2 regions of the Thermosinus thermophiluss DSM 23256 genome follow, and region 1 is predicted to be linked to the other one. Evidence: riboswitches for the same ligand, from Rfam matches in the RefSeq annotation. Region 1 holds a riboswitch; the other holds the start of a gene.

Region 1 (4,212 bases):
TGCAAGGATGTCCAAATCCCGGGCAAACAGCATGATCCCTGCCAGGCCAATGGCAATAAGCGCCGCCATTAGCGTCAGGTTTTCCGGCGGATTGCCAAGGCTGCCCAACAGCCAGAACAAAATCGGCCCCAGCTGCTTGGTATGAAGAGCCATGATGGAGCTGAGCAACGCATTGAGTAGCGACCCCAGGGCAACGCCGGCCAAAAGCAACCGGTTGGAACTAAGCTCCGCCCTGTCACCGCCGCCAAGGATGTATACGATAAATATCGTGACCGCCCCGCCGGCAAAGGCATAGAAACTTACAAACGCGGTGTGGCCAAGCACAATGGCCACAGCAGCGCCTAACGCCGCTCCGGATGAAACCCCCAGGATAAACGGATCGGCCAGGGGATTTTTAAACAAGGCTTGATAACAAGCCCCGGAAACGGCCAAACTGCTGCCGATCAGCATAGCCAAGGCCAGCCGCGGCCACCGGATTTCCCACACGATCTTGCTATGCACCGGCGGCAGTTCCGGGCCGATTTCTACGGGCAGCAACCGCTGCACGACGATAGCCGCAATCTCACCGGGCGCAATGTCCGCCGAGCCGATGGACAGCGCGGCAACAGCCGTACCGATGAGGACGACTGCCGATAATAACAGGACTATTGATTGGGTGCTACGGAATTGTTTCATCGTTCACTGCCACTTTTCGTAGAGGAATGAAGAATTGCCGCAACCTCTTCAAGGGCGGCGAAACTGCGCGGTCCGGGCCGCGCCAAAAAGTCGTCGGAAACGTAAAAAATGCGGTTTTCACGTACAGCCTGAATGTCATTTAGCTGAAACTTCGTAAAGACCTCCGTCTTCTTCCCGTAGACGCCGTGCCGCACCACCAGATAAGTGTCAGGGTTGTAGGCATACAAAGTCTCAAAATCAGAAGAAAGGTAGTCAACCTGCCTGGCGCCGGCCACATTGACGCCCCCGGCCTGGACGATGACGTCATGGATATAGGATTTCGCCCCAACCGTGAGCAGCGGTACGTCCCATATTTCCACAAAGACCCGCCGTTTATCGCTACCTGCATGTAAAGTCCGGATGTTTTGAAGCTTTTGCGCCAGTTCGCCGGCCAGCTTTTCCCCGTTCGCTTCTTCATGGACAAGACTGCCGATCAGGCGGATCGCCTTTAAGACTTCCTCCATGGTCTGGGGTTCGATGGCCGCAACGCGAATACCCGCCTTTTCCAGCGCCCGAATGGTCTGGTAGTGCATTTGACCGCTGGCCAAGACAAGGTCGGGGCGCATCATGACGATCGTCTCAATATCGGGGCTTTGAAAACCGCCGACTTTGGGCAGCTTTTTGGCTTGTTCCGGAAAGTCGCAGTAAGTAGTAACGCCAACCACCCTGTCGCCGGCTCCCACGGCAAAGAGAATCTCAGTAATGGAGGGGGCCAAAGAAACAATGCGCAGGGGCTTAGTTTCCGGTATGTCAATACTTCGTCCCAAAAAGTCCTGCAGCTGGCCGCGGGTAGAAGTCTTGCTCTCCTGGACAGGCAGCAGCATGATCAAAATAAACAGGGACATTACAAAATAAACCGACCAGTATAGGAGTTTGCGCATGGCGTTTCCCCCTAATAATCTTCAATAAAAAGCCCGGCTAAACAGCCGGGAAGAAGAACGCTACAGCTAATCCCCTCCCCATCGCTCGTGGGTACCAGCGGTGATTGGCAGACAGGCAGTTCTCCTGGCTCTGGCTCATCGCTCGCCCAAACCTTCCCAGGACTCTTCGTCCCAGTGGCATATTCTTGGGTCTGCTCCCCATTACAGTGGCGGGACCGCGCCGGCTTTACACCGGACTTCCCTATTAAGCCCCGAAGGGCACCTGTCCCTGACATTTTAAGTTTAGGAACCGTAGAGTTTAGGAACCGCAGAGGACGCGGAGATAAAATTTTATTAAAATTAATTAAAACCTCAAGTGCGATGTATATCGCACTCTCCGTGCGCTCCGCGGTTCAATCCTGGTTTTCCTGGCTTGTGATGCCAATTTATTGGCATGATTATCTCTGTGGTTAAATATCGACTTTCCTGTTTTGTGGTGTTTCAGAAAAAATATACCACCGATTACTAACAAGGTCAATAAAAAATTTGGCTTGTCATTCTTGCGGCCTGATGACATTGTCCGCGTGGTTAGAGGTAACTGCGCCGGCGTATCTGATATAGTTTTTCGGCATAATGCTTCCTCCTCGTTAAGGTTTTAATCTTCGATTCGCTAAATCCCAAAAGGCTTCTACCCGCGTAATGATCCCGGCGCTACCGGTATGCTCGTCAATATTGATGAAAATATACGGTTTATCGCTTTTCCGGAAAACATGATGTTCCAGGTACTCATTGATAAGCGAATCCGGACCGCAGCCAAAGCTCGACACCATAACAATGCCCGTAATATCGCCTTGACGGCAAAAATAACGGGCCGCTCCGGCGATCTTGGCCGATAATTGCCAGTAGATGTCCGGCGCAAAGACTTTAGCTTCATCATAGAGGACTTTGCTTGCGATGTTATCCGGAGTAACAATCGCGGCCCCCTGGGCGGTCAGCGTACCGATTATGTCTTTACAAAACAAGGCGTCCTTCAGCAGGTAATTATGCCCGATGACGGCGATGCGGGGCCGGGGTGGTTGATTGGGCGATGGCGCCGGGGCCCGCCAGGATTTCAACGACCGGCTGTACGCCAAATTTCCGGCCAGCGGGGAACGTCCCATCGCCTGGCAAGCGGCATAGACGGCCTGAAATTGCCCGGCCAGCGACTTGGTTTCGATATTGGGAGCTATCAACCGTTCGGGGGATAGGCTAAACGTATTTCTGACTATATCGGGCAGTCCGGCAAATTTGGCGCAGAAATAAAAATGGCGGTGGTACCGGACAATACGCGGAACAAAAATATGGCTGCATTTATCCAATAAAGAAGCAACATGCCCCAGATACACCTTAAGCGGCAGGCAGGATTCGTCAATCGCGAGCGACGTACCTTGATCCAGCATGCGTTTGTTGGTTTCGCCGGATACCGTAACTTGAACTCCCATATTCTGAAAAAAAGCAGTCCATAAGCTGCCAAAATCATGGTATAGCAGCGCCTGGGGGATCCCGACATTATCGACCATATTATTCATCCTTTACCAAGAAAAAGTTGCCTGCCATTAAAAGGGAGGTAGTTCGGCTACCTCCCTCGCGGTTATTGTTCTTGGTTTTTTAGTTTGTTCTCGGCAGTAGAACTAAGGCGGCTGTTGAGTTGCGCGATGTGCCGGTTCATGTCTTGAGACATTTGCTCAAACATTGTCTTAGCGCTTTGATCGTCAGTAGCCGTAGCAAACTGTGCGTACGTACCTTTAGCGGCTTCCGCGGCAGCAATGGCTTTCTCCAAATCTTTTTTTACGGTCATAATGTTAGCCTCCAATCATAAAATGTTGAGCGCTACATTAATATTTTTTACCGGCCGCACGCATTTATAAATGGAAAATATGGTCGCTATCGGTTAATTTTTCCATTTTTGTTTCTTCCGTTTAATGCAGTCGACAAACGCCTCCAGGCGGGTAATAATGCCGACGTCGCTCGCGTGTTCATCAATACTGAGCGTGAGCAGCGGCAAGTCATAGTCCCGCGCGATGTTTTTCAGCGCGTACTCGGCAACCACCTCGGGCATACACCCAAACGGGTAGATATGGATTATGCCGTCGTACCCGTTCTTGGCGCACCATAAAGCGCCACCGACCGTTCTTAACCCTTCACCGCCGACATGATAGTTGAGATAAGGCCGCGCCTTGTTTAGATAGGCCTTCTCTTCATTATGCAAGCCCAGCGCCTGCAGCATGGTATTTAAAAACACCCAATCGCCGGTATAGACAAACCGTTTAACCTCTACCCCCTGTTTTATCAATTCATCTTCAATGGCATGGTTTACATATGGTTCAAGCAAGACATAAAACTCGCCAACTAGGCCAATTCTGACCGGCTGCCTGGCAGACTGCCCAACGGCCTGCACCAAGTCAAGCACGGCGCTTTGTTTGTAGCTTATATCGCTGAAACTCAGGCAGCCGGTAAAGTGCCGCGCCGCGTTGTTGCAGATGGCAATCAGCTTGTCCGGAAAATCTGAGCGCGCTCCGTAATAATTCTTGGCGCTGGTAATAGCATCAAGGGCTTTAAGCGTCTTTACGGCCAGCGTGATGTTTTTTAAAATGTCCAA
Region 2 (4,212 bases), on a different contig from region 1:
TGACGAAAAAGATCTTCGAGGTGAATTGGGATGCCGAAGCAGCCGAAAAAGGCGGCTACGAGCACTTCATGATCAAAGAGATCTACGAGCAGCCCAAGGCCATCCGCGAGACGATGACCGGCCGCCTGGCCAAAGACGACAGCCGCGTTGTTTTCGACGAACTCAAGTGGACCAAGGAAGATGTGGCCAATATTAAAAAGATCGTCATTACTGCTTGCGGCACGGCCTTCCACGCCGGGATTGTAGGCAAGTACTATCTGGAGCAGCTTGCCCGCATTCCCGTTGAGGTCGATATTGCCTCCGAGTTCCGCTACCGGTCGCCGCTGACGGACGAACACACCCTGGCGATCGTTATCAGCCAGTCAGGGGAAACGAGCGACACCCTGGCCGCTCTCAAAGAAGCCAAGCGGCTGGGCGCCCGTACCCTTGCCATTACCAATGTGGTCGGCTCGTCGATTGCCCGGGAGGCCGATCAGGTAATCTATACTTGGGCCGGTCCGGAAATCGCCGTTGCCTCGACCAAGGCCTATACAACCCAATTGATAAGCGTGTTCATGCTGGCCCTTTATCTGGCAGAACTCAAGGGAACGCTGCCGCCCGAACGCATTCAGGAGCTCATCAAGGGTCTGCGCGCCCTGCCCGGCCAGGCCCATGAGCTGCTCGAAGACGTGGAACCGATCAAGACCTTTGCCCAGCAGTACGGCTTCAACGAAGACGTTTTCTTCATTGGCCGCTCCCTCGATTATGCCGTCGCCCTCGAAGGTTCGCTCAAATTGAAGGAAATCTCCTATATTCACGCCGAGGCCTATGCTGCGGGTGAACTCAAACACGGCACCTTGGCCCTGATCATCGAGGGCGTGCCGGTCATCGCCCTGGCCACCCAGCATGACGTTTATGAAAAAATGCTGAGCAACATTAAAGAAGTCAAGGCGCGGGACGCCGTGGTCATCGGTATTGCCATGAAGGGCGACGAAGAAATTAAAAAATACGTTGACCATACCATTTTCATCCCGGCTACCGATAAATACCTTGCGCCTATTCTTGCCGTCATCCCCCTCCAGCTGTTGGCCTACTACGCTGCCGTTACCCGCGGCGCCGACGTGGATAAACCGCGCAACCTGGCCAAAAGCGTGACGGTGGAATAGCCAAAAAAGGCAGCCCGACAGCATAATGTCGGGCTGTTTCTCTGATATGACCGATAGGGAGTGAGGTTTAGCGGCCGGGGATCCGGTCTTCGCAGGGGACGGCGGTCTGGCATTTGCCGCAGCCGTAACGGGGGGCGTAGCGTGGTTTGATTTCGTTATCCAAGTATTCGGAACAAATTTGGTGGTTTTTGCCGTTCTCGTCAATAGCCACAGGCGGGCAGCGGCGGATACACACGCCGCAACGGGTGCAGTATTCATAAATTTCCCGATAAGGCCGCACGGTTGGCTCAAGTTCCAGGCTGGTGACGATGCTGCCGACCCGGCCGGCCGAGCCGCGGGCGGTGATGAGCGAACAGTTCAGGCTTAAGGTCCCAAGTCCGGCAATATAGGCCACGTGCCGCTCCGACCAGTTGCTGCGCTTATTTATTACCTGATACCGCGCGTCCAGGGCCGGAGCAACCGCCTGCCCGCCCATATCCTTTACCCAGTTCACGAGAAATTGCCGCAGTGCTTCATTGAAGAGTTCGCCCTCGATCCGGCCGTATAGCCATTCGGTGGCCGGAAGCCCTTTACTGCGGTTGGCGATGCGTACCGCCGCGGTGAAGGGCAGGAAATAGGAAATTACCGTTTTCGCGGCGGGAAGCCACTCGCGCGGTAAGAGATGGTGGGGCCCGATGACGGTTTCTTTTTTTAATTCTGCGAATAGCGGGTCGTCGGCAGCGGCGATGCCGATCAGTGGCGAATCAAAGATCCGCAGGCCGCCGAGCGGTTCTACTACATTCAGGGGACTTTCCAAGGCAAAACGATTAACCTCTTTGGCGATATCCTCCAAAAGCAGCATGATTCACCTCGTTATTAGTAATAGGTTAGTCAATCCTAATTACATTATAATGTATAAGTGTACGAATTGTATCGTAAATTTGCCCCCAAAGTAATTGGTGATAATAATAAATAACCGGGAAGCGATTTGACGCCGTAAACCCAAGATGATAAAATAATCGCAGGAGTTAAAACTGAATAAGCGGGTTAGGTGCCCGTAGGGCTTAATAGGGAAGACCGGTGCAAGACCGGCGCGGTCCCGCCACTGTAATGGGGAGCGAACCAAATTATACCACTGAGGCCAGGCCTTGGGAAGGTTGGGGTAGCTATGAGCCAGAGCCAGGAGAACTGCCTAACTGACAATCACCGCATGACCCACGAGCGATGGGGAGGGGATTATCTAGCGCTAGTACATAATGCGTTCTTATCCCGGCTGTCATGGGCCGGGATTTATTGTTAGGAAGTTGGCGGCTTTTCAGGCTTATGCCCTGTGGCGGTTATGGGGGATAAACTATTGATACAGCTATGTAATTTGTCTACATACGAGGACGATCTACGCACTTTTGACCGTGACGGCAAAATTTTGCATAATTTTTTGCATGAGCATGATCTAGCAGGACTGGAACTATTGATTGACCAGCCATGGGAAGAACGGATAGTTCCACGGCACCTAATTAAAGGGGTCCATCTGCGTTATTGGTCTAACTGGCTGGACTTTTGGCTGGGCGACAGGCAGCAGTTAGTATTGCAATTCGGTAATGAAGCGAACATCGTGAAGCATTACGGCGGAGCAGACCGCGCGATACTGGTCGAAAACTACCGGGCGGAAATCCAAAAAGCTATTGCCACAGGAGCCGAGTATGCCGTTTTGCATGTAAGCAACGCCCGGTTTGGGGAACTTTTTACCTACGACTTTGGCTACAGCGATGAGCAGGTAATTAATGGGACGATTGAATTGGTTAACGCCGTCATGGACGGTATAAAAAGCAATATCACGATCTTATTTGAAAACCTTTGGTGGCCTGGTCTTACCTTGTGCGACGCGAAGCTGGCCGCCCGTTTACTGGAAAAGGTGAATCATCCCTATAAAGGGTTTATGTTGGATACGGGACATTTGATGAATACCAACACGGCACTACGCACCCAGCAGGAGGGGATTAATTATATCTTGGCAACGCTTAAAAAGCTTGGCGAACTAAAAGAAGCTATCCAAGGCATTCATTTGCACTCTTCACTGTCAGGCAAATATGTACTCCGGACGATAAAAACAGCAGACGGTTCCTTTGACAAAAACCGGATTATGGCTCACATTCTGCAAATTGACCAGCATCGCCCGTTTGAACACCCTGATGTACATAGGATCGTTGATTATATACAACCCCGGTATTTGGTGCACGAATTTACGTTTCGCTGTCGCGCTGAATTGTCTCAGTACATAAGCACCCAGCAGGCGGCGCTGCAGGGGAATATTTTGGCACGAGGTGAAGTATCATGGAATTGTTAGGCCAAATAGCCGCTCTTTTTCAAAAAGGCGGATTGGTTATGTATCCTTTATTGGCTTGCTCCATTATGGTAATAGCAATAGTTATTGAACGCTGGCAGTATTATCGTACCGCTGAAACAAGCGATGAGTTTCTTGCTCTCCTGGAGAAAAAGTTAGGCGAGGACCAATGGCAGGAGGCCATGGCTTTATGCGAAAAAACGAGCGGAATAACGCCCAGAATTATTTTGAAAGTATTGCAAAAGGGCGTTCTTGACCCGGCGCTTCTCCAGAACGCACTGGAAGGTGCGGCCGCATTGGCAACTGCCCGTTTGCGGGACCGGCTCAGCTACTTGGAAACCATCGTTACGTTGGCGCCGCTGCTAGGGCTTTTGGGCACCGTTATTGGCATGATAAACTCTTTTAGCATTATGGCCATCAGATCCGGACAGCCTCACGCGATTACCGGCGGGGTAGGCGAAGCATTAGTTGCGACTGCGGCCGGACTATGCGTAGCCGTCATGGCGCTGGTGGCCCACAGCTATTTCGCGCAGCGCCTGGACCGAATCATTACCGGCATGGAGATGGCATTTACCTGCTTACTGGATGCGGCGGGGCGGAGGAAAGTAGGATGAAGCTGAGGAATTTGCGCCTTGAACGGCAGCCCAAACTCATGATAATACCAATGATTGATATTATCTTCTTTTTACTGGTGTTTTTCATGATGAGCACGTTATATATGGTTGAGCAGAAGACCATTCCGGTTGC

What was found. A riboswitch is a leader RNA that binds a small molecule or an ion and turns the genes downstream of it on or off. The one in region 1 is predicted to bind cobalamin.
Region 2: another riboswitch for cobalamin. It lies ahead of BLQ99_RS08990 (TIM barrel protein); the one in region 1 lies ahead of BLQ99_RS00410 (ABC transporter substrate-binding protein).

Annotation. Positions count from the first base shown of each region.
Region 1 is NZ_FNBU01000001.1:83,599-87,810, forward strand. Features, by position in the region: gene BLQ99_RS00405 (FecCD family ABC transporter permease) at 1-675, opposite strand, end outside; gene BLQ99_RS00410 (ABC transporter substrate-binding protein) at 672-1,595, opposite strand; cobalamin riboswitch at 1,693-1,876, opposite strand; gene BLQ99_RS00415 (acyl-CoA dehydratase activase-related protein) at 2,222-3,133, opposite strand; gene BLQ99_RS00420 (DUF1657 domain-containing protein) at 3,205-3,411, opposite strand; gene BLQ99_RS00425 (hypothetical protein) at 3,505-4,212, opposite strand, start outside.
Region 2 is NZ_FNBU01000013.1:41,988-46,199, forward strand. Features, by position in the region: gene glmS (glutamine--fructose-6-phosphate transaminase (isomerizing)) at 1-1,145, shown strand, start outside; gene BLQ99_RS08985 (epoxyqueuosine reductase) at 1,213-1,986, opposite strand; cobalamin riboswitch at 2,157-2,334, shown strand; gene BLQ99_RS08990 (TIM barrel protein) at 2,479-3,468, shown strand; gene BLQ99_RS08995 (MotA/TolQ/ExbB proton channel family protein) at 3,456-4,079, shown strand; gene BLQ99_RS09000 (ExbD/TolR family protein) at 4,076-4,212, shown strand, end outside.